Regions from separate parts of the Peribacillus sp. QJM3NY_7 genome, predicted to be linked through region 2. Evidence: riboswitches for the same ligand, from Rfam matches in the RefSeq annotation. Region 2 holds a riboswitch; each other region holds the start of a gene.

Region 1 (10,118 bases), 2.0 Mb from region 2:
GGAAAACGTGAAATCCTTGCTGGAGTGGTCGGCTATTTTACGATAGTCTATATTCTCATCGTGAATTCCCTGATTTTATCGGAAGCGGGTATACCGATTAATGGTGCAGTGATTGCCACGATTCTTTTATCTGCTTTAAGCTGTGTCATGATAGGATTTTGGGCGAATGTCCCAATCCTTCTCGTTCCAGGAATGGGCGTCAATGCCCTATTTGCTTATACCATGGTTCAAGGAATGGGTCTATCATGGAAATCGGCTCTTGGTGCTGTGTTTGTCTCAGGGGTAATTTTTGTAATCATCGCTTTTACAAAATACTCCAAAATCATCAGTGATTCGATTCCAAGTTCGATAAAAGAAGCCATATCTGTTGGTCTTGGCTTATTCTTGATGCTGATCGGACTTGAAAAGGGCGGGATCATCACAAGAGGTTCATCATCAATCGTCGCACTGGGAGATTTAAGCGATCCAGCGGTGTTTGCAACGGTGTTGACCTTTTTACTGGCAATCACGCTGTTCATCAAGAATATCCCCGGTAATTTCATGATAACCATCCTGGCAGGCAGCCTTATTGCCTATTGGTTCGGGACGGTTCAACTATCGGAAATCCATTTTTCAGGCATTAACACAGCTTCCTACGGCGATCTCTTCTTTTCATTATCGTTCTTGGAAGCGAACCGGATTGAATTCTGGATAAGTGTATTTGCGATGACGATGGTTCTTGTTTTTGAAAATATTGGTCTTGTACACGGGCATGTAGACAGTATCAACCGCCAGGATGCCTATAAAAAGTCGCTGCAGGCGACAAGTGTGTCCGTTCTATTATCAGGCTTATTCGGTTCGAGTCCTACCGTCGCAACAGTAGAAACGGCAGCAGGAATCGCATCAGGAGGCAGGACTGGTCTTACTTCAGTGGTGACGGGCGTGCTATTCATCCTATCACTGTTATTTATACCGGTGATTAAAGTGATCCCTGATAGCGCCATTGCCCCCATCTTGATTATCATTGGCATTTTGATGCTCGGAAACATAAAAAAGCTGAATTTCAGTGATTTAACCGAGAGCATACCTGCAATCATGATCATCACGATCATTCCTTTCACATACAGTATTGCCGATGGAATGGCATTCGGTTTCATCCTGTACCCATTCTTGAAGCTTGTAACCGGAAAAGCGAGAGAAGTGTCAGCCCCGATGTATGTGAGTGCCGGAATGTTTATCGTCTATTTCATCATTGGTATGATCGGTTAAAATTCAAAAGAGCGGTTGGAATGAGTTAATTCTTATTCCAACCGCTCTTCTTATTGGTTTTTTCGTCGAAAAAAATGGATTTAATGTGATTTACGCGATGACACATCCATCTTCAAAATGCTATGATATAGAATATTAAAAAAATGATAAATGACAAGCAGCATATTAGAGGATGTGACAGGATGATTATTGAAGGTTTAAAAAGCCATGGTTCAGGAAATGATTTCTTGATAATTGATGAATTGACTACGACCCTGACGTTTACGGAAGAAGAGCGGAAAAATTTCGCGAAGGCCCTATGCAATCGGGAGAGGCTCGGAGCGGATGGTATTTTGTTCGTAATGAAAAGTGAACATGCTGATTGCCGGATGCGTGTCTTTAATGCGGATGGATCGGAAGCCTCGATGTGCGGCAACGGACTTCGCTGTGTTGCACGTTACGCGAACGACGTTCTGGGGCTAGATAAAATGATCGTGGAAACCATGAAGGCAAATTTACTAGTCGAAAAAACGGAAGATATTTATGAGGGCATTCCGACTTTCAAGGTGGAAATTTCACCGGTAAGTTTTAATGTGAAGGATCTACCTCTTGTATTGGCTAAAGAACAGCTGCAAAACGAAACATTGCCGGAACTGCATGATACCCTTTTATTTTCGGCATTGGCGGTTCCAAATCCACATTTGATCACACTTGTCGATAGTGATGTTTTACAAAGTGATTTGCAGGAAAAACTTTCAACAAAGGTCAATCAACCGAATGAACTTTTCCCTGATGGTGTCAATGTCAGCTTTGTGAAAGAGTTGGAACCAGGGAGCATTTATGTGCGGACATTCGAACGTGGAGTAGGCTTCACGAATGCATGTGGAACGGCGATGTCGGCTTCTAGCCTAGTAACATGCTCTGTTGGGTTAAACGCGTTGGAAAGTGAAATATCTGTCTACAATAACGGCGGAAAAGTTAAATGCGTAGTCCACCATGATGTAGAAAGCCAAACGTATTCAATTGATTTAATCGGGAATGCAACCTATGAATTCAAAGTATCGATTGAAATGGACTTAGATCAACCTGAAAAATTTGAAATGCTTGAAAAAGAGGATTTTGAATTGGAAACAAGCTTATATGCCAAGCTGCAGGATGAAGTGCAAAGTTATTTGAGAACAAAATTATTATGAAATTTTTAAACTGCAGGCGAACTCGAAAAAACGAGTTTTCCTGCAGTTTTCTTATTTGAAAAAAGTTGCAGTTGATTTCAAAGATCCGCTCGCTTTCAGCTGACTGTCTGCCAAGCCTCCTCGGCTAAAAGAACCTGTGGGGTCTCGACTAGCCAGTTATTCGGCAGGAGTGTCGCAAATTTCTTCCATCCATTAAGGGTTACATAAAAAAAACTGAAGGATAAACTAGTCTTAAATAGGTTTCGGAATAAGACGAGCCAGCAGTTTTTTCTTTTAATACACTAAGTTGATTGGAACGGAAGGCGCGAGACTCCTGCGGGAAAAGCGAGTCCAAGGGAGACCCCGCAGGCCAGCGCCGAGGGCGGACCGCCCGGGCAAGCGAGTGCCTGGTGTGGAAATCAACGATCAGAATTACTAACCTTCAAAAATAATGTTCGAGTTAATTTCAGAAGTCCGCTCCCTAACCGCTCGACTGTCTGCCAAGCTGCATCAAAGCAAAAACCGCCCGCGGAAAGCGCGTTTCTAGAGCAACTTTCCATCTTACCAATTAGTTATTGGTCTTTTTTTGTTTTAGGAACGACAATACTTCCAAAAAGGCTGGTCCATTATCCACCAGTCGGTAATCCATAAACGCACACCCGTCCCTTTTTATTCTGTTTGGTATGGTTTCAATCGTAAAGTCCTTTAACTGGAGACTTTCGTTCACTTCCTCCCAAAACAAAGGTGTAGCCACACCAGCGAAAGAATTTCCCCGTGGGGAATAAGGAAGAATGATGGTTTTTCCTTCACTATGCTGCACAAAGTCCAAGTAAAGTCGATTATGCCGATTTATTTTCATTCTTTCCGTTGTAAAATCATTCGGATTGGAACTTGTTAAATAATCACCTAGAAAGTCAGTGAATATGCGAGTCTCCTGATAAGTAAATCTGTCTTCAGGCAGAGGGATGTGAATTTGCAGTCCTTTGTTACCTGAAGTTTTTACAAAAGCTTTAATCCTTAATGATTCCATCACCTTTTTTATTTCCTGTGCAGCCTTTACCGCAAGCGAGAAATATTCGATGGAAGGAGGATCCAAGTCCAGGACGATTTCGTCGGGTCTTGTTTTACCGGCTTTCTGAAATGGGGCATGAAATTCCAATGCAAGTTGATTACCAAACCAAAGGAGAGTTTCAATGTCGTTACACAGCATATACTCGATATCCTCATCCATGAACGTTTTTATAAAGTTCGGCGCATAATCAGGTTTGTTTTTTTGGAAAAATCTTTCTTTATCCAAAGTTCCATGAGGATAGCGGATCGTGGTAAGAAGCTTATCCTTCAAGAAGGGTAAGAAGAAAGCTGAAACCTCCCGTAAATAATGAAGATATTCTACTTTTACCACCTGTTTACCTTCTGTTTTCCAAAGCGGTTTATCCCTGGAAGTTATTTGTACAGTATCTGGAAATGTATATTGGCCTAGCACGAATTTCTCCCAGGTACATTCGTCGGGAGAAGTTTGTAAAAGCCACTGGGAAAACTGAGGTTCACGCAATTCATTTTCCTCATAAACGTGCAAGAATTGAACTTCAATGCAAATGGATGGGTGGATATAAAAAAATTGTGCGTCTTCGTCTGATGCATTTTGCTTGATCAATTGATGCAATATACTTTTATCTCTAGCACTCAGTCCATTTTTGACACTTCCAATTTTCGTTACGGCACCTTCTTTCAATACTGCAAGGGAAACGTAGCCATTTTCTTTGTGCAATGCTGTGATGAAACAAGAAACGGTCTTCCAATTTTTCACCTTAATCCAAGATGTTGTACGTCTTCCTTCTTGCCAAGCACCCCGAGTTTCCTTGGCGACAATCCCTTCGCCATCTAACAAGGTGACCTTATTCAAGGCAATATCCAAAACGTCAAAACTCTCTATTAATTGTATCAAAGCCTTATCGGTGGGATCAGGAGGTATAGGAAGACCGAGTTTTCCCCCCATATTCAACATCAATTCCCTTCGTTCCACCATAGGTTTATCTGCTATGTCTTTTCCGCTGATGCGAAGCAGGTCAAACGCTATAAACCGACACGGGGAAAAACGGGCATTTTCTGAAATTAAGGATAGTTTCCCAAGGCGTCCTCGCCACTGTATTTGAAAAAAGTCCGCTTTCGCCTGATTCGTAAGCCAGACCAATTCTCCATCTAATTGAAGCGGGAGATAACCTTCCAGGTCCAGGTCTTTGATGTAAGCAATGATTTCTGGGAATTGAGGTGATAATTCCTTTTCATTTCGACTCGAAATGCTTATGGTATCGGAGTCTATCGTTAAAATAGCCCTAAAGCCGTCATACTTGACTTCATAACGCCAATCATTGGAGTTGGGGGCTTCAGGGTAATAGGTAGGCAGCATCGGTTTCATTTTTGTATTTACCTCCGCAAATAATTGATAACATTATTTTGCCAAAAAAACGAAGTGTTAGAGTTGGCAATTGTTTTTTCGGTTTTTTTTGAACAAAGGGGAATAATAAAATTGTTCTTCTCATCAAAAATAAGTTATGAGGTGACGAATATGCATACGATGTGGAAGGGGAGCATATCATTCGGTTTGGTGAACATTCCGATCAAACTTCATGCTGCAACGGAGGATAAGGATATATCTTTAAGGACGTTGCATAAGGAATGTCATACACCGATTAAATACGAAAAGGTTTGTCCAGTATGCGAGAAAGAAGTGGGGAAGGATGATATAGTCCGCGCTTTTGAGTATACAAAGGGAAAGTTTGTTGTATTGGAAGACAATGAACTAGAACAACTGAAAAAACAAAACGAAGAAAAAGCCGTGGAAATCGTGGATTTCGTTAAAATTGAAGAAATAGATCCTATTTATTTTAACCGGAGTTATTACATGTCCCCAAATGACGGGGGGATAAAAGCTTATTCCCTTTTGAGGCAGGCCCTCAAGGAATCGAATAAGGTTGGGTTGGCAAAAATCATCATTCGCTCCAAAGAACAAATGGCGGTAATCCGAGTCGTTGATAATACCTTGGTTATGGAAACGATTCATTATCCGGATGAAGTCCGCTCCACAGCGGATGTTCCGAATATCCCTGCCAATGATACCATTGTAAAAAAAGAAATCGATACTGCCGTATTATTGATAGATCAATTAACGACTACTTTCGATCCGACAAAATACACCGATGACTATCGAACCGCGTTACTAGAATTGATTGAATCAAAGAAAACGGGTCAGACGACGATTACAGCGAAAACAAAAGAACCAGTTTCCAACAATGTAACTGATTTAATGGAGGCACTACAAGCATCCATAGACCGTACAAAACATGATGAACCGGAAAAGAAAAAGACGACCCGAAAGAAAGCGGCACCGAAAAAAAAGAAACAAGCGTAAACAGGAAGCTGAGCGGAAGACGGATGATGTCGCTCGGCTTTCTGCTTGTTTTTGCAAGGAATCAGGCTTCTAATAAGATGAAAAGGTCTTGATAAAGAGGGAAGGAAAGTACAAATAGGTGAGTCGATCACGATGCAAGAAACTGAATGGAATTACAGGAAATTAGTGGATATTAACGAAAGCAAAAAAAATTCGCTCCCTAAAGAGCGACAATGAGGAATTCAATCGTGAAAATCAACATATAGGCGAACGGTTGTAGTTTTCGACTATATATTGTGTTCATATTCTACCATATTTAATTCTGAAATAGCAACTAAATTACTGAAACTAACCTATGAATTTTTCTGGAAATCAATGATATTTAGCCCATTAACGCCGCATATGGCTTTTTCATTTCATATACATATAAAAAGGTACTGAATAAAATGGACTTTTAGTATAATTTATACATATAGGACGATATAAATTTAATATGAATGGAAGATGCAAAATGGAAAATGGGAAAATCAAATCACTACATGCGGGGAAGCCGAAACATGAAATTTTTTCGAATATTGATATCTTTTCAGCCATGGATAAACAAGCACAGGATAATTTGAAAGTGACTAAAGCTGGCATAATCGGTGATGGTGTCGGTAATGTAAAGTTCCATGGAGGTCCTGATCGGGCTTTGTGCTTTTACCCATTTGAGCATTATTCATTATGGAATGAAAAATTCTCTAAAGAGCTGGATATCCCTGCATTCGGTGAAAATTTAACTATAGCGGGGATGAAGGAAGAAACAACATATATCGGCGATATTTATCAAATAGGCGATGTGATTGTTCAAATTAACCAAGGGAGGATACCTTGTTCGACCATTTCCCTCTTCAATCAAGAACCTAAGTTTTTGGAACACGTGCTGAAAACGAGTTTCACTGGTTATTTTGCAAGAGTACTTCAAGAAGGAACGATAAATAAACAAAACGAGATTGTGCTGATAGATCGTCTACAAGAAAAAATTTCTGTCCATTACGCAGCAGAGGTCATCCTTCATAAACGGGATGGGCTTGAAGGTGCTAAGGCTATACTTACACTAGACTCGTTAGCGGAAGACTGGAAACAAAGGATCTTGAAGAGGGTTCAAGCAGCAAAAGATTGAATGATTTTTGCAAAAGTGAAAAAAATGTCGATCAGGTATTGAAATTGACAGACTATTAATGTAAATTAAATATAATCAAATTTTGAAATCTTATGAAAATTATATAAATGGATCTTATCGAGAGAGGTGGAGGGACTGGCCCGAAGAAACCTCAGCAACCAGCTTAGGCAAAGGTGCTAAATCCAGCAAGCAGAGCTTGATAGATGAGGAGAATGTTTCAAAAAACCTTCTTCTTTGAGAAGGTTTTTTTTCTTTTCTCTCATACTCTATAGAAAACGACAAAAACAGGATTGTTTTTGGGAGAGGGTGTAATAATGAATTTTCGTAAAGAAGTGAAAGAAAGAATGCTGGTTGGGGAAGGGGCAATGGGGACCTTGCTTTACTCTTATGGCATCGATCAATGTTATGAGGAATTAAACTGCACGAACCCAGATAAAATAGAGTACATCCACAGAGCCTATCTGGAAGCTGGTGCAGATATCCTTCAATCGAATACTTACGGGGCCAACTTCAACAAATTGAAACGGCATGGACTTGAAGGTGAAGTGAGCAGAATCAATCGTCAGGGAGTCATTCTTGCTAAAAAAGCAGCAAAAGGAAAGGCATATGTCTTCGGTACCATAGGGGCACAGCGGGGGATCAGGAAATCGGATTTAAGCATGGAAGAGATAAAGCGAGGTTTTCGTGAACAGCTATACAGTTTGTTGATGGAAAACCCTGATGGGATCCTCCTGGAAACATTTTATGACCTGGAAGAACTGGAGACCGTGCTGAAAATCGTTAAATTTGAATCTGGACTCCCGATCATCGCAAATGTTTCGATGCATGAACTGGGTAATCTTCAAAATGGAATCCATTTAAATGATGCCTTTCAAAAACTTGAGCAATTGGGTGCCGATGTGGTTGGGGTGAATTGCCGCCTTGGACCACATCATATGATTCGGGCCTTGGAAGAAGTGAGTTTGCCAAAGCAAGCATCGATTGCCATTTACCCTAACGCCAGCCTGCCGGATTATGTCGATGGGAGGCTCGTTTATAAAGCTGTCCCGGAATATTTCGGTTCTAGTGCCCTGGAACTTCGTGAGCAAGGCGCCGCGATCATAGGAGGGTGCTGTGGAACGACTCCACTGCATATTCAAGCTGTAAAGCATGCAATTGGAAGTTTGGCTCCCGTGAAAGAGAAATTTACGAAATCCCGTGAAATAGAAGTAATTGAAGTGAACGATAGAGAATTGGAACTTCCCCTTTACGAAAAAGCCAAAACGGAACGGACGATTCTTGTTGAGCTTGATCCACCGAAAAAGCTAGGGATAGAGAGCTTCATGAGTGGTGCTGAAGTTTTGAAAAAAGCAGGGGTCGATTCCATAACATTAGCGGATAATTCACTTGCCTCACCGAGGATATCGAATGATGCACTGGCTAATTTACTGAAGAACCAATTGAATATAAAACCGATGGTGCATATAACATGCCGTGATCGAAATTTGATTGGCCTGCAGTCACATTTAATGGGTCTGCAGACGGTGGGGCTGAACGAATTATTGATCATCACCGGAGACCCTTCAAAAATTGGGGACTTCCCGGGTGCCACTTCGGTTTATGATTTATCTTCCTTTGACCTGATAAGCATGGTCAAACAATTTAATGAAGGTCTTTCCTATTCCGGTCAAAGTTTGGGTCAACGGGCAAATTTTAAAATTGCGGCAGCTTTTAATCCCAATGTGAAATATCTGGATAAAGCCGTACTTAGAATGGAAAAGAAGATTGCCTGCGGTGCTCAATCCTTTTTGACACAGCCAATTTATTCCGTGGAGCAAATCGAAGAAGTATATGAAGCGACAAAACATCTGGAAACCCCGATTTTCATCGGTATCATGCCGTTGACAAGCACCCGGAACGCCGAATTCATCCATAATGAAATCCCAGGCATCAAATTGCCTGATAATGTTAGAAGGGCCATGGCTCTAGCGGGGGATGACCCTGTAAAGTCAAGGATTGAAGGGGTGAATATCGCGCGGGAACTGGTGGACGCGGCTAGGGAAAAATTCAAGGGCATATATTTAATCACTCCATTCCTTCGCTATGAAATGACGGCGGAACTTACGAAATATATTAGAAAAGTCGATAGTAAACAGACATCAGAGGTGGAAAGTACATGAATAAAAAAGCGATACAAGATCAGTTGAATTCTAAGATTCTCCTACTTGATGGGGCGATGGGAACGATGCTTCAAGCGGAGGATTTGACAGCAGACGATTTTGGTGGGGAACAATTCGAGGGCTGCAATGAATATTTATCACTGACGCAACCGGAAATCATCCAATCCATTCATGAAAAATATTTAGCAGCGGGCGCAGATATCATAGAAACAAATACCTTTGGAGCGACCAGCATCGTCCTTGAGGAATACCAAATAAGTACGATTGCCTACAAGCTAAATAAAATTTCAGCTGAGCTTGCCGTTAAAGCTTGTGAAAAATATTCCAATGATGAATGGCCAAGATATGTAGCTGGATCGATGGGCCCCACTACAAAAACGCTTTCCGTAACGGGCGGAACGACTTTTGATGTTTTAACAGATTCTTATGAAGAGCAGGCACTGGGTCTCTTGGATGGCGGGGTAGACTTGCTGTTGGTGGAAACCTGTCAGGATATGCTTAATGTCAAGGCTGCCTTTTCTGGAATCAAAGCAGCATTCGCTAAAACGGGAAAAGATGTGCCTGTCATCATATCAGGAACAATCGAACCGATGGGCACGACACTTGCAGGCCAGTCCATAGAAGCTTTTTATTTATCGGTTGAACATATGAAACCCGTAGCTGTCGGCCTTAATTGTGCAACAGGGCCGGAATTCATGATAGACCATATCAGGACACTTGCAGATATATCAAATAGCGCCATCAGCTGTTATCCGAATGCCGGGCTACCTGATGAAGAAGGCCACTATCATGAATCACCTACATCCCTGGCAGAGAAAATGAAGCAATTTGCCGAAAAGGGATGGGTCAATATTATTGGCGGATGTTGTGGCACGACACCAGAACATATTAAAGAACTTTCCAGGGTACTCGAAGGCATGAAGCCCCGTACAATTATGGAAGCTGCCCATGGTCATGCCGTATCAGGGATAGAGCCGCTAATTTATGATGATTCAATGCGTCCTTTATTC
Region 2 (10,118 bases):
ATAAACGGACTTGATCGGCACTTACACCCGCTTTCGCAAGACCCGCCTCATTCAATTGTTGATGGGTCGTACTTGCTGGGTGGATGATCAAGCTCTTCGCATCCCCTACATTCGCCACATGGGACCATAATTCCACCGAATTGATAAGTTTTGCCCCAGCTTCGCGATTACCTTGAATCCCAAATGTGACGACAGATCCAGCTCCCTTTGGCAAATATTTATCCGCAAGGGCTTTATCGGGATGTTCCTCATCACCAGGATGTGAAACCCAGGTCACGGCAGGATGGTTTTTTAAATATTGAATGACAGACTTGGTGTTTGATAGATGCTCTTTCATTCTTACATGCAGCGTTTCAAGTCCAAGCGTAAACTGGAATGCACTTTGGGCACTTAGCGCAGGGCCCAAATCACGGAGTAACTGGACCCGGGCTTTCGTTATGAATGCGGCAGGGCCAACTGCCTCGGCGTATACCAGACCGTCGTAACTTGGGTCAGGCTCCGTGAAGCCAGGATAGTTCGGCGAGTTCCAATCGAATTTCCCTCCATCCACGATGACACCGCCTAGCGTCGTTCCATTTCCAAGAAGCCATTTTGTAGCGGAATGGATGACAATATCCGCTCCAAAATCAATTGGTCTGCAAAGATATGGTGTCGCGAAGGTATTATCAATGATTAAAGGTATGCCGGCTTCGTGGGCGATTTCCGCTACCGCTTCAATATCGAGCACCCTCAAACTTGGATTTCCGATCGTTTCAGCAAAAATGGCTTTAGTTCTTGGTGTAATCGCCCTTTTGAAATTCTCAGGGTCATCGGGAGAAACGAACTTCACTTTGATCCCATATTTAGGAAGAGTGTTTTCGAAAAGGTTATACGTACCGCCATATAATGTAGAGGCTGAAACAATCTCATCCCCTGCAGCAGCAATATTCAGGATTGAAAGTGAGATGGCGGCCATTCCGCTTGCCGTTGCCAATCCGCCGATACCGCCTTCCAATAAGGCCATTCTTTCCTCAAAAACGCTGACCGTGGGATTATGAAGCCGTGAATATATATAGCCATTCTCCTTCAGGCCAAATAAATTTGCTGCATGGTTGGTGTCCTTGAACAAGTATGCATTGCTTTGGTAGATAGGAACGGCACGGACACCTGTTTCATCAGCTTGCAGACCGCCATGAACACTCAATGTTTCAAAACGTAACTTTTTCTCTGACATTTAATTTCACCTTTTTCTATGGATTTAGTTGGATTTATATGAAATCTGGCTTTTTATAAACAAAAAAACCACTTCAATAAGAAGAGGTTTCAAGAACACACCTCATCTACCAGAGCCAACACTCTGCTGGAATTAGCACCGTATATAAAAATTTATACCGGTTGCCGGGCTTCGTCGGGCCAGTCCCTCCGCCACTCTTGATAAGAACTATTAAATTCTGCCATTACTTAATTCAAAATATAGCATTTTAGATTAAATCAGTCAATGAATTGTTAGAATATTCTTTGTTTATTTCCTGCTCTCATTCAAATGTCAGCAACAAAGAAAACCAACCGCGGTTCTGATTGGTTTCCTAACTGATTTCCTTAAGCAATCCGTACAAATAAGGAACGGATTGAAAGGCATATATTTTTTTGTGCAGCTGCCCTTCTTTGAAAAGCAATAAGCAAGGAACACTTTCGATTTCATATGATTCGGCAATTGCTTGGATATAGTTCATATTCATTTTGCCTGCCTTCAATTCGGGGAAAAGCTCCAAGGATATCGTCAGCATCTTGGAGGCCACCTGACAGGTTCCGCATAAAGGTGTATATAAATATAAGCAAAAGGTTTCCCCATTTTCAACAGCAAGCTTACACTCTTCTTCTTTCCATTCCTGCATCAATTAGTCGTTCACCCTTTGACTTAAAAATTTCATTTTCACATTCATATTGGCAGATAGGAGCACAGTTGCGATATGATGTTCGGGTGAGCTCTCCACTTCTTTGTACATTTTATTAATATACAGGTGGTTCGCTTCCGGCATTTCCCTTCGGAACTGCTTCCGCAGCTTTTCTCCTGATTCATCTGCGTCAAAAAGGAGATAAACATCACGGTCCATCAATTCATCCACTAATTCATCCAGCTTAGTTAATGATATGGTCCCATTCGTACATCTTATTTCCACATCTTCATTTAAAACGGAGGCAACTTTTCTTTTATCGGAACTGCCTTCTACAATGATCACTTTATCGAATTCGCCCCACTCCATGTCATCACTCCATCTCACGAATTATGTGCGCAACTCACCCACTGTACAAATGAAAAAGAGAGCAGGCCTTTTCAGTCCCCCCTCTCCTTTCTTTTTTAACCGTTGATTAAACTCTCATACTCTTCAGCGCTCATCAAGTTTTCAATATCACTGCTATTAGATGGTTCAAGCACGACCATCCATGCCTTTTCATAAGGAGACTCATTTACATATTCAGGGTTGTCACTTAAATCTTCGTTCACTTCAACAACCTTGCCACTGATAGGTGCATAAAGCTCAGAAACGGTCTTAACGGATTCAACGCTTCCAAATGGTTCGTTCGCTTTCAATTCATCGCCGATTTCCGGAAGCTCAACGAATACGATGTCCCCTAGCTCGGACTGTGCGAATGCCGTAATTCCAATGCGCACTGTTCCATCTTCCGTTTTGACCCATTCATGTTCTTTAGTGTAACGAAGTTCTTTTGGTGTAGTTGTCATAATTAACCCTCCATATGTACATCTTATTTTATCTATTCCATTATAAGGTAGATTGTTTGTTTAAGTAAGGAATTAACCAAATATTTTGTGAAATTTCAGTTCCAAACCTGTTCGAATTGCTCTTCTTTGAATCCTACCGTCACTTTGGTGCCATCCGTAACAATCGGCCTTTTCAGAAGCATTCCATCTGTGGACAATATATCAAGCATCTCTGCTTCAGAAGCTTCTTTCAGCTTATCCTTTAAGCCCAGCTCCCGATATTTTTGACCGCTAGTATTGAAAAACTTCTTCAACTCCAAATTGCTGTTTTTATATAGTTGTTCTATTTCAGTTCGCGAAGGGGGATTATCCGCTATATGGATCGCTTCATATTGCAGTTCATGATTATCCAGCCACTTCTTCGCATTACGGCATGTACCGCATTTTGGGTACCAATATAATGTTAAGCCCATCATTTCACCACCTATCAATAGAATACCCGTTTTTACCACGCAATACAACGAAATGTCTTTTGAATTTCCAATGCGATTTCATCAAAGGAAATAAAGGGAATGCCTTTACGGGCATTCCCTTTACGGATTCTGACTCATTGCTTAAAGAGCATATTTTTCCGTTTCGATTACTTTGACGGATGCTTCGCGTTTTTTCGCAATGACATTGATCGGAGTGTGTCTTGTCAGCTTACGGAGCGACGAAAGCATGATGCGAAGAGTATCGCCTGTTTCCACCGCAATTAACGTTTCCTTTGCATGCTGTTCTATTTCATTGAAAGCTTCCTGAACGAAGATTTCAGTGTACAGCACTTTTTGTTTGTTCTTCTCAAGACCTGTAGCTGCAATTGCTTTTTCCGTACGCAATACCACGGATTCAGCTGCATAGGCAAGGGATGCGATATCAGCAATGTTGGAGAGGATTTCTTGTTCTTGATCAAGATTTTTGCCATATTTCTGTGCCGCAAGCCCAGCTGCCAGAATACCGATTTTCTTAGCGTTCCTAACAAGCATTTTTTCTTGTGCCAGTGGCTCATCGCCAGGTTCTTCCGGCATCATCATCATTAATTCCTCTTGCAGGCCCTGAGCTTTTTGAAGTAGCGGCAATTCCCCTTTAAGTGCTTTCTTCAGGAATGTTCCCGGGACAAGCAATCTATTGATTTCATTTGTACCTTCAAAGATTCGGTTAATACGGGAATCGCGATATGCTTTTTCAATTTCATACTCCTGCATGAAACCATAACCGCCATGAAGCTGTACGCCTTCGTCCGTAACGTAATCCAATACTTCGGAAGCAAAGAATTTATTCAATGAACATTCAATGGCATACTCAGCGATTGCAGCCGCCATTGATTTCCCATCTTTCACTTGCTCATCCGTCAATTTGCTTTGTCTTTGATCATAAAGGCCAACCGTACGATATACAGAACTTTCTGCTGCATAAATTTTAGCTGCCATTGTTGCAAGTTTTTCTTTCGTCAAGTTAAAATCGGAAATTTTCGTTTTGAACTGTTGACGTTGATTCGTATAAGCAGCTGTAATCTCAAGGGCACGTTTAGATCCGCCGACAGCACCGACGCCTAATTTATAGCGGCCGATATTCAGGATATTGAAAGCGATGATATGACCTTTTCCGGCTACACCCAAAAGGTTTTCGACTGGTACATGAACATCTTCGAGGATTAAAGTACGTGTAGATGAGCTTTTGATCCCCATTTTCTTTTCTTCAGCCCCAGTTGATACGCCTTTATAATCACGCTCAACAATGAAAGCGGAGAATTGTTCGCCGTCGATTTTGGCGTATACACAGAAGACATCTGCAAAACCTGCATTTGTAATCCATTGTTTTTCACCATTTAAAATATAGTGTGTTCCTTCTGCATTCAATTTCGCTGTCGTTTTTGCTCCCAAGGCATCTGAACCTGAGCTTGGTTCCGTTAAGGCATACGCAGCAATCTTCTCACCCGTTGCAAGTAAAGGAAGGTATTTTTTCTTTTGGTCTTCATTCCCGAATAATACGATTGGCAAAGAGCCGATACCTACATGTGCACCATGCGTAATTCCGAAACCGCCTGCAAGTGCCATTTTTTCCGTAATCAATGCAGAACTGATTTTATCGAGACCCAATCCGCTGTATTCCTCAGGAACATCAGCACCAAGTAAACCGATTTCACCTGCATGCTTCAGTAATTTAACGGAACGGTCAAACTCATGGTTTTCTAAATGTTCAACCTGCGGCAGAATTTCATTCACTACGAATTCCTCGGAAGTTTTGGCAATCATTTTATGCTCATCAGAATAATCTTCCGGTGTAAACACTTGATCATACGTAATATCTTCTATTAAGAAGGCCCCGCCTTTAATGAGGTTATCTGTAGTTTGATTGGACATGTTATTTCCTCCTATGTGTTTAAGATAGTAAACCCGCCGGAAGCATGACAGCTTCCGGAAGGGGTCGGATTACGCCATTAATTCAAACACTCCGGCAGCACCCATCCCGCCGCCGATACACATTGTCACGACTCCGAACTGTTGGTTTCTGCGCTTCATTTCATGAAGCAGGCTTAATGTCAATTTTGCTCCCGAACATCCTAGTGGATGGCCTAGGGCGATGGCTCCGCCATTTACATTGACAATCTCTTCATTCAATCCGAGCTCACGAATGATTTGAATGGATTGGGAAGCAAAGGCTTCATTCAATTCAAATAAACCAATATCCGATAATTCAAGACCCGCTAGCTTCAAAGCTTTAGGTATGGCTGCAATCGGTCCGATGCCCATAATTTCAGGCGGTACTCCTGCTACAGCAAAGGAACGGAACTTACCCATCGGTTTCATCCCCAAGGAAGAAGCCTTTTCCCCGTCCATGACCATGACCGCGGCTGCACCATCACTCGTCTGTGATGAATTCCCTGCTGTTACGGATCCCGTAACGGAGAATGCAGGTCTTAATTTTTTCAGCACTTCAGCAGTCGTTCCTGGACGAACGCCCTCATCCTGTGTAAAAGTAAATGATTTTTCCTTCAACTTAAGATCTGGCCCCACTGAACGAAGGGTAACGTCAACCGGTACGATTTCATCGGAAAACTTTCCTTCTGCAATGGCCTTAGCCGCCTTCTGATGACTTCTAACAGAAAATGCATCTTGATCGTCACGGGAAATGCCGTATTTTTTGGCAACGGCTTCAGCAGTGTGCCCCATACCCATATAATATTCCGGTGCCGTTTCCGCTAGTCTCGCGTTCGGACGTGTTACATGGCCCATCATTGGCAAAAGGCTCATGGATTCCGCTCCGCCTGCAATGACTGTATCACTTTGGCCGAGCATGATCCTTTCCGCTCCATATGCGATACTTTGCAGCCCGCTTGAACAGTAACGATTAATCGTTATGGCCGGTACTGTATAAGGCAATCCCGCCAATGCTCCAATGTTACGCGCCATGTTCAAGCCTTGTTCCGCTTCAGGCATTGCACAACCGATAATCAGGTCATCTATCGTTCCTTCATAATTCCCTGCACGCTTTAACGTTTCCTTTACGACAAGAGCCCCTAAATCATCAGGGCGTACACTAGCAAGAGAACCTTTTTTCGCTCTTCCTACCGGAGTCCTTGCTCCAGCTACTATTACCGCTTCTTTCATGAGGATCCCCCTTACTCATTTTTAAGCTATCGATCTATTGATCTCGTTTTGGCCATATCTTCATCTATTCATCAATTACGGAGTGGTTTACCTTTAACGAGCATGTGCTGCATCCTTGCCTGGGATTTCGGAGTCGAAATCAGTTTTAGGAATGCCTGTTTTTCCAGGTTCAAGATATACTGTTCATCTACTTCCGTGCCAAATGGGAGTTTCCCCCCTGCCAGGACGTATGCCAGCTCTTTGGCTATGACAAGGTCATGTTCAGATAAGAATCCTGAAAGGCGCATGGATTCCGCCCCTAATAGCAGTGCGGCATATCCAGTTTCACCTACGACAGGGATCTTTGTGCGGGCTGGAGCGGTATAGCCTTGTTCATGCATGGAAAGTACCGCCTGTTTCGCATCATATAGCTGATGATCTGCATTCACGCTTATTCCATCAGCTGAATCAAGGAAATTATTCCCTCTCGCTTCCTCGGCGGAGGTCGAAACTTTTGCCATGGCGACCGTTTCAAATACTTGGTTGGCCACTTTCTGTAAGTCGAAGTCAACGCCCTTCGGCATATTCCTCAACGTCTTCACATAAAGTTCTTTAGTCCCGCCGCCGCCTGGGATCAAGCCGACACCAGGTTCCACCAGTCCCATATACGCTTCAGTCGTTGCCTGGATGCGCGCTGCCGGAAGGGACACTTCAGCACCCCCGCCAAGTGTCATATTAAACGGGGCAACCACTACAGGAACTGCACTGTACTTAATTTTAAGCATCGCCTGTTGGAATTGGCTGATGACCATATCGAGTTCAAAAATATTGTCATCCTGCGCTTCCATCAGCATCATTGCAATATTAGCTCCAACACAGAAATTCTTTCCTTGGTTTCCGATGACCAGGCCTTTAAAATTCGTTTCCGCTTCGTCAACCGCGGCATTGATCATTTGTATGATATCCAGACCGATTGCATTATTCGGCGAAGTGAATTCAAGCAGAGCCACTCCATCGCCGATATCGATCAAGCTTGCGCCACTGTTTTTCTTGATTACGCCTTTTTGCTTCTTGATCGCTTTAAGATTGATCACTTTAGGATTTTCGACAAGCTCTTTATATTCACCATTATCATAATAGTGAACTATGCCATTTTCTTCTTTATAGAATGATGAGATGCCTTTAGCGAGCATATCCTTAACCCATTGCGGAACGGTGATGCCTTCCGCTTCCATTCGGGCTGCCGATTTTTCTACACCTATCGCATCCCAGGTTTCAAATGGGCCTGTGGACCATCCAAATCCCCATTTCATCGCTTGATCGATCGCCACGATGTCATCCGCGATATCCCCAAGCAGCTGGGCAGAATACACAAGCGCCGGATTCAGGACATTCCATAGCAATTGGCCGGCACGGTCTTCACTATAAACAAGCGCTTTCATTTTATTATCCAAGCCCTTGGCCTGTTTAGCCATTTCGATGGAAGGCGTTTTTAATCTTTTTCGTGCAGCATATTCAAGGGTTTCGGGATTCAGTTCAAGGATTTCCTTGCCTTTTTTCAAGAAGAATCCTTGTCCTGACTTGCTTCCAAGCCACCCATTCTTAAGCATTTCATTCATGAAATCAGGTATCTTGAAAACTTCTTTTTCTTCTCCGTCCACCTGGTCATAAACGTTTCTGGCAACATGTGCAAAGGTGTCCAATCCAACGACATCAAGTGTCCGGAAAGTGGCGCTAGTTGCCCTTCCGATCAACGGACCTGTAACCGAATCGACCTCACCGACACTGTATCCGCCTTTTTGCATTTCCCGCAAAGTGACCAATAAACCATAAGTTCCAATGCGGTTTGCGATGAAGTTGGGGGTATCCTTGGCTTCGACAACACCTTTTCCAAGAACATCTTCGCCAAATCGTTTCATATATTCGAGCACTTCTGGTGAAGTTGCCTTAGTAGGGATGATTTCCAACAATTTAAGATAACGCGGCGGATTGAAGAAGTGAGTTCCCAGGAAGTGCTTTTGAAAGTCCTCCGAACGTCCTTCTGCCATCGCTTCGATTGAAATTCCGGATGTATTCGATGAAACGATGCTTCCTGGTTTACGATGCTGATCAACCTGGGCGAATACGCTTTGCTTAACCTCAAGCTTTTCAACGACCACTTCGATGATCCAATCGACATCCTTTAAACGACTTATATCATCTTCCAGGTTTCCAGCCTCGATCAACGCGATGTTTCCCTTAGCCGAAAGCGGAGCTGGTTTCTGTTTTAAAAGTTTCGTAATCGCCGTTTGGCTGATGCGGTTACGCACTTGTTTATTATCTAATGTCAGTCCCTTTTTCTTTTCATCCTCAGTGAGTTCACGAGGTACAATATCCAATAATAAAGTCGGAATGCCGATGTTAGCAAGGTGTGCAGCAATCCCTGATCCCATAACTCCTGACCCTAGAACAGCAGCCTTTCGTATTTGTCGAACCAAGTTTATATCCCCCTTACACAATTTATTGAATGAATGTTCATTCATTTTTAATTCAAAAAAAATTTTGAATATTTTTTCTTATTACTAATATAGAATATATTTGGAAATTCCGCAATGATTAAACAGGAAAAAATATTTTTTTTTCTCCGCGTTCTTTCGGTTATTTCTCCTCCGTTCAGTAAAAAATAACCGGGCAGGAGGTGACTTATATAATGAAGCGTAAAGATAATCCTTCTAAAGCAGCCGTGAGCGCAGCAAGTGTTAAAGGCAATGCCGGCCCTGGCGCTGAACGTCAACATGGAATCAATAAAGTGAACAGCCAGAACAATCAGTTCAAAAGATAATCCTTCTTGATTTGAGCAGCCGTCCCTTTTCCGGGGCGGCTCTCGCTTCCTATTTCTTGAATAGGCCTTTTAAAACGAAAGCAATATTGGCTGGCCTCTCCGCAAGGCGGCGCATGAAATATCCATACCAATCCGTACCATAAGGAACATACACCCTTACCTTATATCCTTCTTTAGCAAGTTCAAGCTGCTTTTCAGTGCGGATGCCATATAACATTTGAAATTCAAATGAATCCCGGGGTATTCCCTGATCTTTGACTAGGTCCCTCGTATAATCAATGATACTATCATCATGTGTGGCAACGGCTGTGTAATTTCCATTTTGCATATGCTTCTTGATGATTTTCTTGAAATTCCCATCCACATCTTTTTTTTCAGGAAAAGCCACGTCCCTTGGTTCTTTATAAGCCCCTTTAACAAGCCTTAAATTCGGTTGGTATGCATCCAGCTCTTCAATATCCCTCTCAGTACGATACAGATAAGCTTGAATGACAGTCCCCAATTCATTATATTCAGTCTTAAGGGTTTTGAATACATCCAAAGTCGGCTGACAGCGCGGAAAATCTTCCATATCAAGCGTCACGAAAACTCGATGGGCTCTAGCTTCATCCAAGATTCTCCGCATGTTATTCATTACGACTTGTTCGGACACATCCAAGCCCATCGAGGTCAGCTTCAGGGATAACTGTGAGTCCAGTTCATTTGTGCCAATCATCCGGATGGCTTCGATGCACTCTTCTGCCATCTTCCCTGCTTCTTGTTCATCTTCAATGAATTCACCCAAATAATCAATGGTGACAGCAAGCCCCTTCCGGTTAAGTTCAGCAATCACATCACATGCCATATCCAAGGATTCTCCTGCCACGAAGCGAGATGCACCAAACCGCAGCCCGTATTTTTTCGCTGCCTGTGTCATAGCTTTATTCTTTGATAAAAAAAGGAATAGATTTTTCAAAATCCTTTCCAT
Region 3 (10,118 bases), 150 kb from region 2:
AAATGTTTATATAACGGTCTAGGATTTTATGGACTGTGCTATTTTCCTGCTTGACGATGAACTTGAAAGGACCAGAACAATGACCATGGCAATGGCAACCCCTGTTGCACCGATCCAGGTTATGGAAGCAAGGGATACTTGTTCTACAGCAACACCGCCAATTCCAGCACCGGCGGCCATGGCCAATTGCATCATCGACTGATTCAGACCGAGCATGACTCCTGATGATTCAGGCTCAAGGGTCGCTAAATGATATTGCTGTGTCGGCCCTGATGACCATGCTGCGAACGACCATAATGTAAGGATTATCAAAACGGCCATCAATGAATTCGTAACGATGGATAACATGATGATCATCACAATATGAAGCGCCATTCCGCCAACTAGTGTAAATGATACACCCCATCGATCCGTACTATATCCGCCAAACTTTGATCCGATCAGGCTTGCGATACCGAATATAAGCAAGGCCGTGCTAAGTATAGAGTCACTTATCCCTGATACTGATAGCAGGTAAGGGGATAGATAGGTATAAGCTATCGAGTATCCGCCAAGCCAGAAGAAGGTTATCGATAATCCAAGGGCAACTTTCCTTTTTTTAAGAAGGGCCAGTTGCTGGAGAAGCGGTACTGGTTTATCCCCTTTGGTGGGAGGAATGGTAAAGGATAAAACGATCATGGCAATCAGGCCGAATAGGGCGATTCCGCCAAAGACGGATTTCCACCCGAATGCATCTGCCATGATTCTTCCGAGAGGTACGCCAATGATAAGGGAAGCTGTAAACCCCATGACAACTGTCGCAATAGAACTGGCTTGTTTATCTGGCGGAGCAAGCTTAGCGGCAATATTCAGAGCGGTGACTACAACCAATCCTGCACCAAGTGCCATGATTATGCGTGCAAATAGAAAAGGGCCAAAGCCTGGTAATAGAAAGGCAAGCAGATTGGCCACTACGAATAGTCCAAGGGAATACAACATTAATCTTCGTCTGTCTAAACTTGCTGTCAAAGCCATGAGAATGGGTGTACCGATTGCGTAGACAAGGGAGAAAATTGTAATGAGCTGTCCTGCGGCAGCAAGGGTCACTCCAAGAGAATCCGCAATCTTATCCAAAATTCCGGATATGATGAATTCGGATGTTCCTACTAAAAAACTGATGATCGCTAACATGTAAATTTTCCATGTATTAAGCAAAATAGATTCACTCCTCATTAATGATTATTGATTTTATATAAAGACATATCGCAATATGTTGATATGTATGAATAAAAAAATAAACATATCGCGAAATATCGAAATGTTAGAGAGAAAAATGAACCCAACCCTCTAAGGTACGGATCAAGCTCATTTTCATACTTCTTCTTTCAAGAAATCAGTAATTTTTGAGATTGCCTCTTCATCTCGTTTGTAATACGTAAACTTTCCTATCCGCTCCGTTTTAATCAATCCTGCTCTAAGAAGCATCGAGAGGTATTGAGAGGCCGTGGACTGGGTCATGTTTAATTTTTCCGTAATCTGACTTACGCAAACGCCGGTTTCCTTCATGTCTATTCCCTCATGAGGGGTGAAGTGGAGTTCAGGCGCCTTGAGCCATTGTAAGATTTGCAACCTGGATTCATTGGATAATGCTTTAAATATCTCGATTGTTTTCATACATTTCATTATATCGAGAATTATCGATATGTCAAATGGTTTTATCATTCATCGTTATTCATAAATAGTAAAACTTGATACCGTTATCTAAAGAGTCATTAAAGGAATGGAAGTGTATTATTGCAAGAACCTAATCGGCTCCCATATCAGTGCGGGCCGATTAGGTTGTTCAAATCCTGTAAATCAGAATTAAAGTCTCCGCTAAATAATCATTCCCATACTTCTTTCGCTACATCAACGACGAATTTCAGCTTTTCCCATTGCTGTGCTTCGGTTAGCTTGTTGCCGTGATGGGTGGAGGCGAAGCCGCATTGAGGGCTTAAGCATAATTGTTCGAGCGGAACGAAGTGCGATGCTTCTTTAATGCGTGCCTTAACAGCTTCCTTGTCCTCGATTTCTCCATTTTTTGAAGTGACGACACCCAGTACGACCCGTGCACCGCCATTTGGAATGTATTCCAATGGTTTGAAATCCCCTGAGCGTTGATCATCATATTCCAAGAAGAATCCATCCACTTTTTCTTTTGCCAATAAAGTTGGGGCGATACGGGCATAGCTTCCTTCAAACGCCCATGTCGACTGGTAGTTTCCGCGACATAGATGGGTAGTGACGATAAGGTCTTCTGGTTTGCCTTCCAATGCTCCATTAATGACCCGAAGTGCAAGATCAATTAATTGTTCCCTCGTATATTTTCCATCTTTGAACTGGAAATCCGGAGCTGAAAGTCTGGCAATATATACATCATCCAATTGAAGATAACGCACACCTGCTTCATAAAAGGCTTTCAAAGCATGCTGATAGGCGTTGATGATATCATTTGCATAGTCTTCAATATCAGGGTAGACGTCTTCATTATGAATGCCTGCAGCAAATAATTGATTCGGACTGGGGATGGTTTGCTTGGCAACGGCACGTCCGTTCACGATTTTGTTCAATTCAATGAAATCACGAATGAAGGGATGTTCAGGGTTGAATGAAACCTTCCCGGTATTGCGAACATTATATCTCTCTGTTTCGACACCATCGAATGTGAGGCCTTTTTCAGTTACATATCCCTCGATGCCATTTAAATGTTCGAGGAAGTCAAAGTGCCACCATGTTCGTCTGAATTCACCGTCCGTAACTGCCTCTAAACCAACTTCGATTTGTTTATCGACGATCCGATTGATTTCTTCAGTTTCAATTTCACGAAGCCTCTCAGCTGAAATGGTACCTTCCTTAAAGTCCTTCCTGGCAATATGTAAACGTTCCGGTCTTAATAAACTTCCGACGTGGTCCGCCCTGAATGGTGCTTTCGTTAATGTGATTGACATGTTGATTCCTTCTTTCCTTTTAAAAATAAAAAACCTCTTCTTAAAAATAAGAAGAGGTGTTGGTAACAAAGCTATATACTCTTCTTATCTTCAAGTTTTTACACTTCTGGAATTAGCACAGTACAAGATCGGTCTGTTGCTGAGGCATCAAAGGGCCAGTCCCTCCACCTCTCTGGATAAGAGTTGTCTATTAAATTAACTATGACTATACAGGTAGTTTTTACGAAGGTCAAGGGGTGGAGCTGGAATATTTCGAATATACCGTTTATTAATCCGGGCTGAAATGTTAACGGCATCAGGGAGTCCGGCATATGCTTTGAGTGGGGAGGGAATGCAAGGATGAGTCCATTCAAAAATGGCATACCGATTACGGTAACTGATGCCATGATAGAGAGAATCATAAAAATGAAATCATCTGATCAGGATATTAAAGTCGAAATTAAGCCAAAGCATATTGTGCTTTCCGGAACGATGGAAGTGAAAAAAATGATGTTTAAGAAAAACGTGGCTTTCCGAATTACATTAAAACCGGTTCATGTGGAAAAAAGAACGATTTCATTTGAATTAGTCGAAATGGAACCAATTGACAGGGATTTCATCAACAAAAGGATATTTAACAGACCGCCATTTTTTGAATATGAAAAAAGAGCGATCAAAATGAATGTTAATGCTTGGAGCATCGTGAGAAAAATTCCCATTGGCACAATTAAATCGTATGAACTCGTCGAAGGTGCATTGAAAATGAAACTCTCTTTATGATTCAAGGGGATATTTTACATATATCCTTTGCTGCAATCTATAAAGGGTGTGAAAGGTATGATAGTGTTAAGGTTACATGGTTCATGAAAAAATGTGTTTGATAAATCAAGTTCTTTAAAATATACTAAATGACTTGAAGTTTTGAGTTTTTCTGGTAATGAGGAGGATAATGATGGATCAGAAGATTTTGCCTGCTTCAGCAAGCATGAAGGATTTTGAAAGATTTCTAGAAAGTTCCTATGAAATAGGTGTGTTTCTTGATTTGCATATCTCACAATTGAAAAATGTAAGTATGATGGCAAAGCAGCATAATAAGAAAATGATTTATCATGTCGATTTGATCCATGGCATAAGAAGTGATGAGTACGCGACAGAATTCATTTGTCAGGAATATAACCCCTTTGGGCTGATTTCGACTAAATCAAGCGTTATATTGAAGGCGAAGCAAAAGGGGGTCATTGCCATCCAGCGAATCTTTTTAATAGACTCACATGCGCTTGAGAAAAGTTATAAGCTGGTGCAGAAAACCAAGCCGGATTATATCGAAGTATTGCCGGGCGCCATGCCATGGATGATAAAAGAAGTGAAGGAACGATTGCAGACACCGATTTTTGCAGGCGGCCTCATACGTACTTCGGAGGAAGTCCTGAATGCCCTTGATGCCGGCGCCTCGTCAATCACCACTTCAAAAACTGAATTATGGGATATCGTCTAATAGGGAAAAATTGAAAAAAATTACAGAATAATAGATTAATTTTTCACAAAATATTGACAGCGTTTTCATAACCTAGTATATTTTACAGTACAAGTTAATATATGTGACGGAGACTAGGAGATTCACAACAGATCTATTCATAATTTTTTTTATGAATATAGTTCTGCTGTGGATCTCCTTTTATTTGTTGGCAAGGTTTAAAAAATTATCAGGGGAGGGGTTTTATCATGACTCCATTTTGGGGAGAAGTGTTAGGCACGATGATTTTAGTTTTATTCGGAGCAGGTATTGGGGCAGGTTCATCCTTAAAGGGTTCCTATGCAAAAGATGCCGGCTGGATCGTTATCACGATTGCGTGGGGATTGGCTGTTACCATGGGTGTTTTTGCAGTGGGTTCCATAAGCGGGGCGCATTTAAACCCGGCGGTCACAGTAGGGTTTGCCATTATTGGAGAATTTCCATGGAGTGATGTGCCGGGTTACATCGTTGCCCAGATGATTGGCGCGATACTCGGCGCAACTCTAGTATTCCTGCACTATTTGCCACACTGGAAAGCTACGGATGATCCAGGGGCGAAGCTTGGTGTATTCGCGACTTCACCTGCAATCCCGCACACATTTTCAAATCTATTAAGTGAGATGATTGGAACTTTCATCCTTATTCTTGGTCTATTATTTATAGGGGCCAATAATTTTACAGAGGGCCTAAACCCATTCGCAGTCGGGTTATTGATTGTCGTGATCGGGATGTCACTTGGGGGAACGACAGGATACGCCATTAACCCGGCCCGCGACCTGGGGCCGCGCATCGCTCACTTTTTGCTGCCGATACCTGGTAAAGGAAATTCCAACTGGGGCTATTCATGGATTCCGGTCGTTGGACCGATTGTAGGGGGTTCACTTGGTGCCGTTTGTTATAAAGCATTCTTTATGGGGGAAATAACGGCAGGATTTTGGTCTGTTATGGGTGCAAGCCTGGTACTATTGATAGTAGCCTATGCTTTTGGTAAAAAACAGTCACATGAATTGGATAGCAGAAATATCGCTAGTTAATTAAAAGGAGGGGCATACACAATGGAAAAATACATTTTATCATTAGATCAAGGAACAACAAGTTCGAGGGCGATTTTATTTAATGAAAAGGGGGAAATCGTCCATTCCTCCCAAAAGGAATTCACGCAGCATTTCCCTAAACCAGGCTGGGTCGAACATAACGCCAATGAGATTTGGGGGTCGATCCTGGCGGTGATCGCCGGTGTACTATCTGAATCCGGTGTAAAGCCAGAGCAAATTGCCGGTATCGGGATCACCAATCAGCGTGAAACGGCAGTCGTTTGGGATAAGGAAACAGGTACGCCTGTCTATAATGCGATTGTATGGCAGTCCAGGCAAACAAGTGGAATCTGTGATGAGTTGAAGGAAAAGGGACTTAATGATCTATTCCGGGATAAAACGGGATTGTTGATAGATGCCTATTTTTCCGGAACGAAAGTGAAATGGATCCTCGATAATGTGGAAGGGGCGCGGCAAAAGGCGGATGAAGGCAAGCTGTTATTCGGTACCATCGATACTTGGCTGATCTGGAAGCTATCAGGAGGCAAGGCTCATGTAACGGACTATTCCAATGCATCCCGGACATTGATGTACAATATCCATGAACTGAAATGGGATGAAGAACTGCTTGAGATATTGACTGTACCAAAGTCGATGCTGCCGGAAGTGAGGCCTTCCTCTGAGGAATATGCACGTACGATCGATTATCATTTCTTCGGCCAATCGATTCCGATCGCCGGGGCAGCCGGTGATCAGCAGGCAGCATTATTCGGCCAAGCCTGCTTTAAGGAAGGAATGGCTAAAAATACGTATGGAACAGGCTGTTTCATGCTCATGAATACAGGAACCAAGGCTGTCAGCTCTGAACACGGACTATTGACGACCCTTGCTTGGGGCTTGAATGGGAAGGTCGAATATGCACTGGAAGGCAGTATATTCGTAGCTGGCTCCGCCATCCAATGGCTGCGCGATGGCCTGCGGATGCTGCATGATGCCAAGGACAGTGAAGCCTATGCAAAACGGGTGGAAAGTACGGATGGAGTATATGTGGTACCGGCCTTTGTAGGACTTGGAACTCCATATTGGGACAGCGAAGTGCGGGGTGCCGTTTTTGGTTTGACGCGCGGCACATCAAAAGAACATTTCATTCGCGCCACACTTGAATCACTTGCGTATCAAACGAAGGATGTCCTTGATGCAATGGAGGCGGATTCAGGAATCGAGCTGCAAACATTAAGAGTGGATGGCGGGGCAGTCAAGAATGACTTCTTGATGCAATTCCAGGGCGACTTATTACGTGTGCCCGTCGAGAGGCCGACCATAAACGAAACTACAGCATTAGGTGCTGCATACTTAGCAGGCCTTGCTGTCGGGTATTGGAAGGATCAAGAAGAAATCTCCCGGCAATGGGCGGTGGACAAAACCTTTGAACCATCCATGGAAGAGCAAGAAAGTGAAAAATTATATGAAGGCTGGAAGAAAGCCGTACATGCCGCTATGGCATTTAAATAAAAAACAACATGAATTCTTTCTCAAATGAGCTGGAGTATGCTATAATGAAATCAAGTTAATAACTCGGCCGGAGAACAGGAGAGACCATGAATGCGTTATCGTTAATTCGATAATGTGCATTTATGGTCTCTTTTTTTGTTTTTAACGGCAGATTAGGGATATTAATATCTATATAACTTATGCGAACAAATGAACCAATTGAATATAATGACCGAATTCACGAGTAAACGCAGAATTCACGAGTAAACCGTGTAAATTCACGAGTAAATGGAGCGAATTCACGAGTAAATGACCGAATTCACGGTAAACGCAGAATTCACGAGTAAACCGTGAGAATTCACGAGTAAACCGTGTAAATTCACGAGTAAATGGAGCGAATTCACGAGTAAAAGTACAGAATTCACGAGTAAACGCAGAATTCACGAGTATACCCAGAATTCATACAAAAAACAATAGAATGCAATACTTAAAGGAGGAGTCAGGCATGAGGTTTTCAAATATATATCGGGAAGAAACGGTCGAAACTCTGAAAAAAGAGAAATTTGATGTGGTTGTCATTGGTGGGGGAATAACCGGTGCAGGGATCGCTCTGGATGCAACGACCCGTGGGATGAAAGTGGCTTTGGTTGAAATGCAGGATTTTGCTGCTGGTACTTCAAGCCGCTCGACAAAACTTGTTCATGGCGGATTGCGGTATTTGAAGCAATTTGAAATAAAAATGGTTGCCGAGGTTGGTAAAGAGCGAGAAATCGTATATGAGAATGGACCGCATGTGACCACGCCGGAATGGATGCTGTTACCGATGCATAAAGGAGGCACCTTCGGGAAATTCAGTACTTCGATTGGGCTTCGGGTCTATGATTTCCTTGCAGGGGTTAAAAAATCTGAACGCAGGAAAATGCTTTCGGCGGATGAAACACTAAAACGGGAGCCTCTCGTTAAGAAAGAGGGACTGAAGGGCGGAGGCTACTATGTTGAATATCGGACAGATGATGCACGTCTTACGATTGAAGTCATGAAGGCGGCTGTCGATAAAGGTGCAACACCGATAAATTATACAAAAGTAGATAAATTGTTATATGAAAACGGTAAGGTGAACGGAGTCCAAGTGGCCGATTTGCTTTCAGGTGATGCTTATGAAATATACGCAGAAAAAGTTATTAATGCAGCAGGTCCGTGGGTGGATTCCATTCGTGAGAAGGACCAATCGAAACAAGGGAAGACGCTGAAGTTATCCAAGGGTGTTCACGTGGTCATCGACCAATCGAAATTCCCGTTGAAGCAGGCGCTTTATTTTGATACGCCTGATGGCCGGATGATTTTTGCCATCCCGAGAGCAGGTAAAGCTTATGTAGGGACTACGGATACTTTTTATGATGGTGATCCTGCAGTGCCGACCGTTACTTCCGAAGACCGTGCCTATCTATTAAAGTCCATACATTATATGTTTCCAGAAGTGAACATTACGGATGATGATATCGAATCCAGCTGGGCTGGGGTAAGGCCGTTGATTCTTGAAGAAGGGAAAGATCCTTCTGAGATATCAAGGAAAGATGAAATCTGGGAGTCCGATTCTGGCCTTATCACGATTGCGGGTGGGAAATTGACCGGTTATCGCAAAATGGCAAAAACGACGGTCGACCTTTTAGCAGGGAAACTTGCCCAGCAGTCCAATAAAAAGTATCCAGCCAGCAGCACGAAAGGCATGCCGATTTCCGGAGGGGATGTCGGGGGATCAAGCAACTTCTCCGATTATATCAAGCAACATGTTCAAATGGGAGTTGACTCAGGGCTCGTTTTAAAGGACGCCAAAGAGATATTGGCCATGTACGGTTCCAACGCACCTGTGTTATTCGATATCGCCAAAAACGAAGGAGATGGAGGAGCGACTATCGGCATTCCAAAGAAATTGTTCGTACAGCTGAAATACGCAGTGGATCATGAAATGGCCGCAACTCCAGTGGATTTCTTCTTCCGCAGGACGGGGACATTGTTATTCGATATCGATTTAGTCCAAACGCATAAACATGCAGTGATCGATTATATGGCTGGATATTTTGGATGGACGGAATCAACAAAAATGGAGAGAGCCAAACAATTGGAACAGGAAATTTTGGGTGCGATTAAAGTATCTTGATCCATATGCAAAAAACATGACGCCGGCGGAATCGCTGGCGTTTTTTTTGTATTCGGAATTGATTATCGGGGGATTTGCAAGTGGAAAAATAAAAATGTTCATGTAAGATTTCCTGACGCGAAAAACTATTGTTTAATCTATTAAGATGAAATATAATCGATAAAAGATAAGTTTGAATTTTCTAAATTTAATTTAAGGAGGAAATTGATTGTCTGATTTTATTACGGCTTTAAATGGGGTTTTATGGAGTACGCCAGTCATTTATATATTATTGGGAGTAGGTTTAGTATTCTCTATTTTAACCCGGTTTCTGCAAGTAAGGCATATTAAGGAAATGGTCATTTTGATGTTCCAAGGGAAAAGTTCGGAAGCGGGGGTTTCCTCATTCCAGGCTTTATCCATAGCCCTTTCAGGTCGGGTCGGTACAGGTAACATTGCAGGAGTGGCCACGGCTATCGCCTTTGGCGGTCCCGGTGCCGTTTTCTGGATGTGGGCCATTGCCTTCATTGGAGCATCGAGTGCTTTCGTGGAATCAACTTTAGCTCAAATATATAAAGTCAAGCAAGACGGTCAATATCGAGGGGGACCAGCCTATTATATTGAAAAAGGAATGGGTGTGAAGTGGTTTGCTGTCCTTTTTGCATTCGCTGCACTAATAGCAATGGCTGTGCTGATGCCTGGTGTTCAGTCCAATTCAATTGCCGCGGGTATGGAGAATGCATTTGGAATTCAACCTGCAATCACGGGTATAGCTGTCATTCTATTACTTGGTTTCATTATATTCGGCGGTGTAAAACGGATAGCTAATGCTGCACAAATAATCGTGCCATTCATGGCCCTTGGTTATATATTACTATCCGTTGTCATCGTCCTAATGAATATTACAGAATTACCAGGTGTCATTTCATTAATATTCAGAAGTGCCTTCGGGATGGATTCTGCATTTGGCGGGTTAATCGGGATGGCGATAGCTTGGG

The links. Region 2 has a riboswitch for S-adenosylmethionine ahead of AC0VX1_RS24795 (O-acetylhomoserine aminocarboxypropyltransferase/cysteine synthase family protein). Riboswitches for the same ligand answer to the same signal wherever they lie in the genome.
Region 1: linked by a shared signal. The riboswitch ahead of AC0VX1_RS14920 (bifunctional homocysteine S-methyltransferase/methylenetetrahydrofolate reductase) and the one ahead of AC0VX1_RS24795 (O-acetylhomoserine aminocarboxypropyltransferase/cysteine synthase family protein) in region 2 are both predicted to bind S-adenosylmethionine.
Region 3: linked by a shared signal. The riboswitch ahead of AC0VX1_RS24045 (5-methyltetrahydropteroyltriglutamate--homocysteine S-methyltransferase) and the one ahead of AC0VX1_RS24795 (O-acetylhomoserine aminocarboxypropyltransferase/cysteine synthase family protein) in region 2 are both predicted to bind S-adenosylmethionine.

The regions. Positions count from the first base shown of each region.
Region 1 is NZ_CM149663.1:3,131,489-3,141,606, reverse strand. Features, by position in the region: gene AC0VX1_RS14945 (NCS2 family permease) at 1-1,248, shown strand, start outside; gene dapF (diaminopimelate epimerase) at 1,431-2,420, shown strand; gene ligD (DNA ligase D) at 2,968-4,815, opposite strand; gene ku (non-homologous end joining protein Ku) at 4,966-5,808, shown strand; gene AC0VX1_RS14925 (MOSC domain-containing protein) at 6,299-6,949, shown strand; SAM riboswitch class I at 7,061-7,159, shown strand; gene AC0VX1_RS14920 (bifunctional homocysteine S-methyltransferase/methylenetetrahydrofolate reductase) at 7,264-9,108, shown strand; gene metH (methionine synthase) at 9,105-10,118, shown strand, end outside.
Region 2 is NZ_CM149663.1:5,111,894-5,122,011, forward strand. Features, by position in the region: gene AC0VX1_RS24795 (O-acetylhomoserine aminocarboxypropyltransferase/cysteine synthase family protein) at 1-1,213, opposite strand, end outside; SAM riboswitch class I at 1,313-1,420, opposite strand; gene AC0VX1_RS24800 (thioredoxin family protein) at 1,566-1,874, opposite strand; gene AC0VX1_RS24805 (toprim domain-containing protein) at 1,878-2,243, opposite strand; gene gcvH (glycine cleavage system protein GcvH) at 2,339-2,722, opposite strand; gene AC0VX1_RS24815 (arsenate reductase family protein) at 2,818-3,174, opposite strand; gene AC0VX1_RS24820 (acyl-CoA dehydrogenase family protein) at 3,316-5,103, opposite strand; gene AC0VX1_RS24825 (acetyl-CoA C-acetyltransferase) at 5,173-6,351, opposite strand; gene AC0VX1_RS24830 (3-hydroxyacyl-CoA dehydrogenase/enoyl-CoA hydratase family protein) at 6,423-8,807, opposite strand; gene AC0VX1_RS24835 (YuzL family protein) at 9,017-9,151, shown strand; gene AC0VX1_RS24840 (proline dehydrogenase family protein) at 9,201-10,118, opposite strand.
Region 3 is NZ_CM149663.1:4,965,372-4,975,489, reverse strand. Features, by position in the region: gene AC0VX1_RS24055 (MFS transporter) at 19-1,194, opposite strand; gene AC0VX1_RS24050 (ArsR/SmtB family transcription factor) at 1,351-1,653, opposite strand; gene AC0VX1_RS24045 (5-methyltetrahydropteroyltriglutamate--homocysteine S-methyltransferase) at 1,863-2,966, opposite strand; SAM riboswitch class I at 3,048-3,149, opposite strand; gene AC0VX1_RS24040 (hypothetical protein) at 3,306-3,725, shown strand; gene AC0VX1_RS24035 (glycerol-3-phosphate responsive antiterminator) at 3,898-4,440, shown strand; gene AC0VX1_RS24030 (MIP/aquaporin family protein) at 4,668-5,492, shown strand; gene glpK (glycerol kinase GlpK) at 5,514-7,004, shown strand; gene AC0VX1_RS24020 (hypothetical protein) at 7,182-7,427, opposite strand; gene AC0VX1_RS24015 (glycerol-3-phosphate dehydrogenase/oxidase) at 7,489-9,141, shown strand; gene AC0VX1_RS24010 (alanine/glycine:cation symporter family protein) at 9,350-10,118, shown strand, end outside.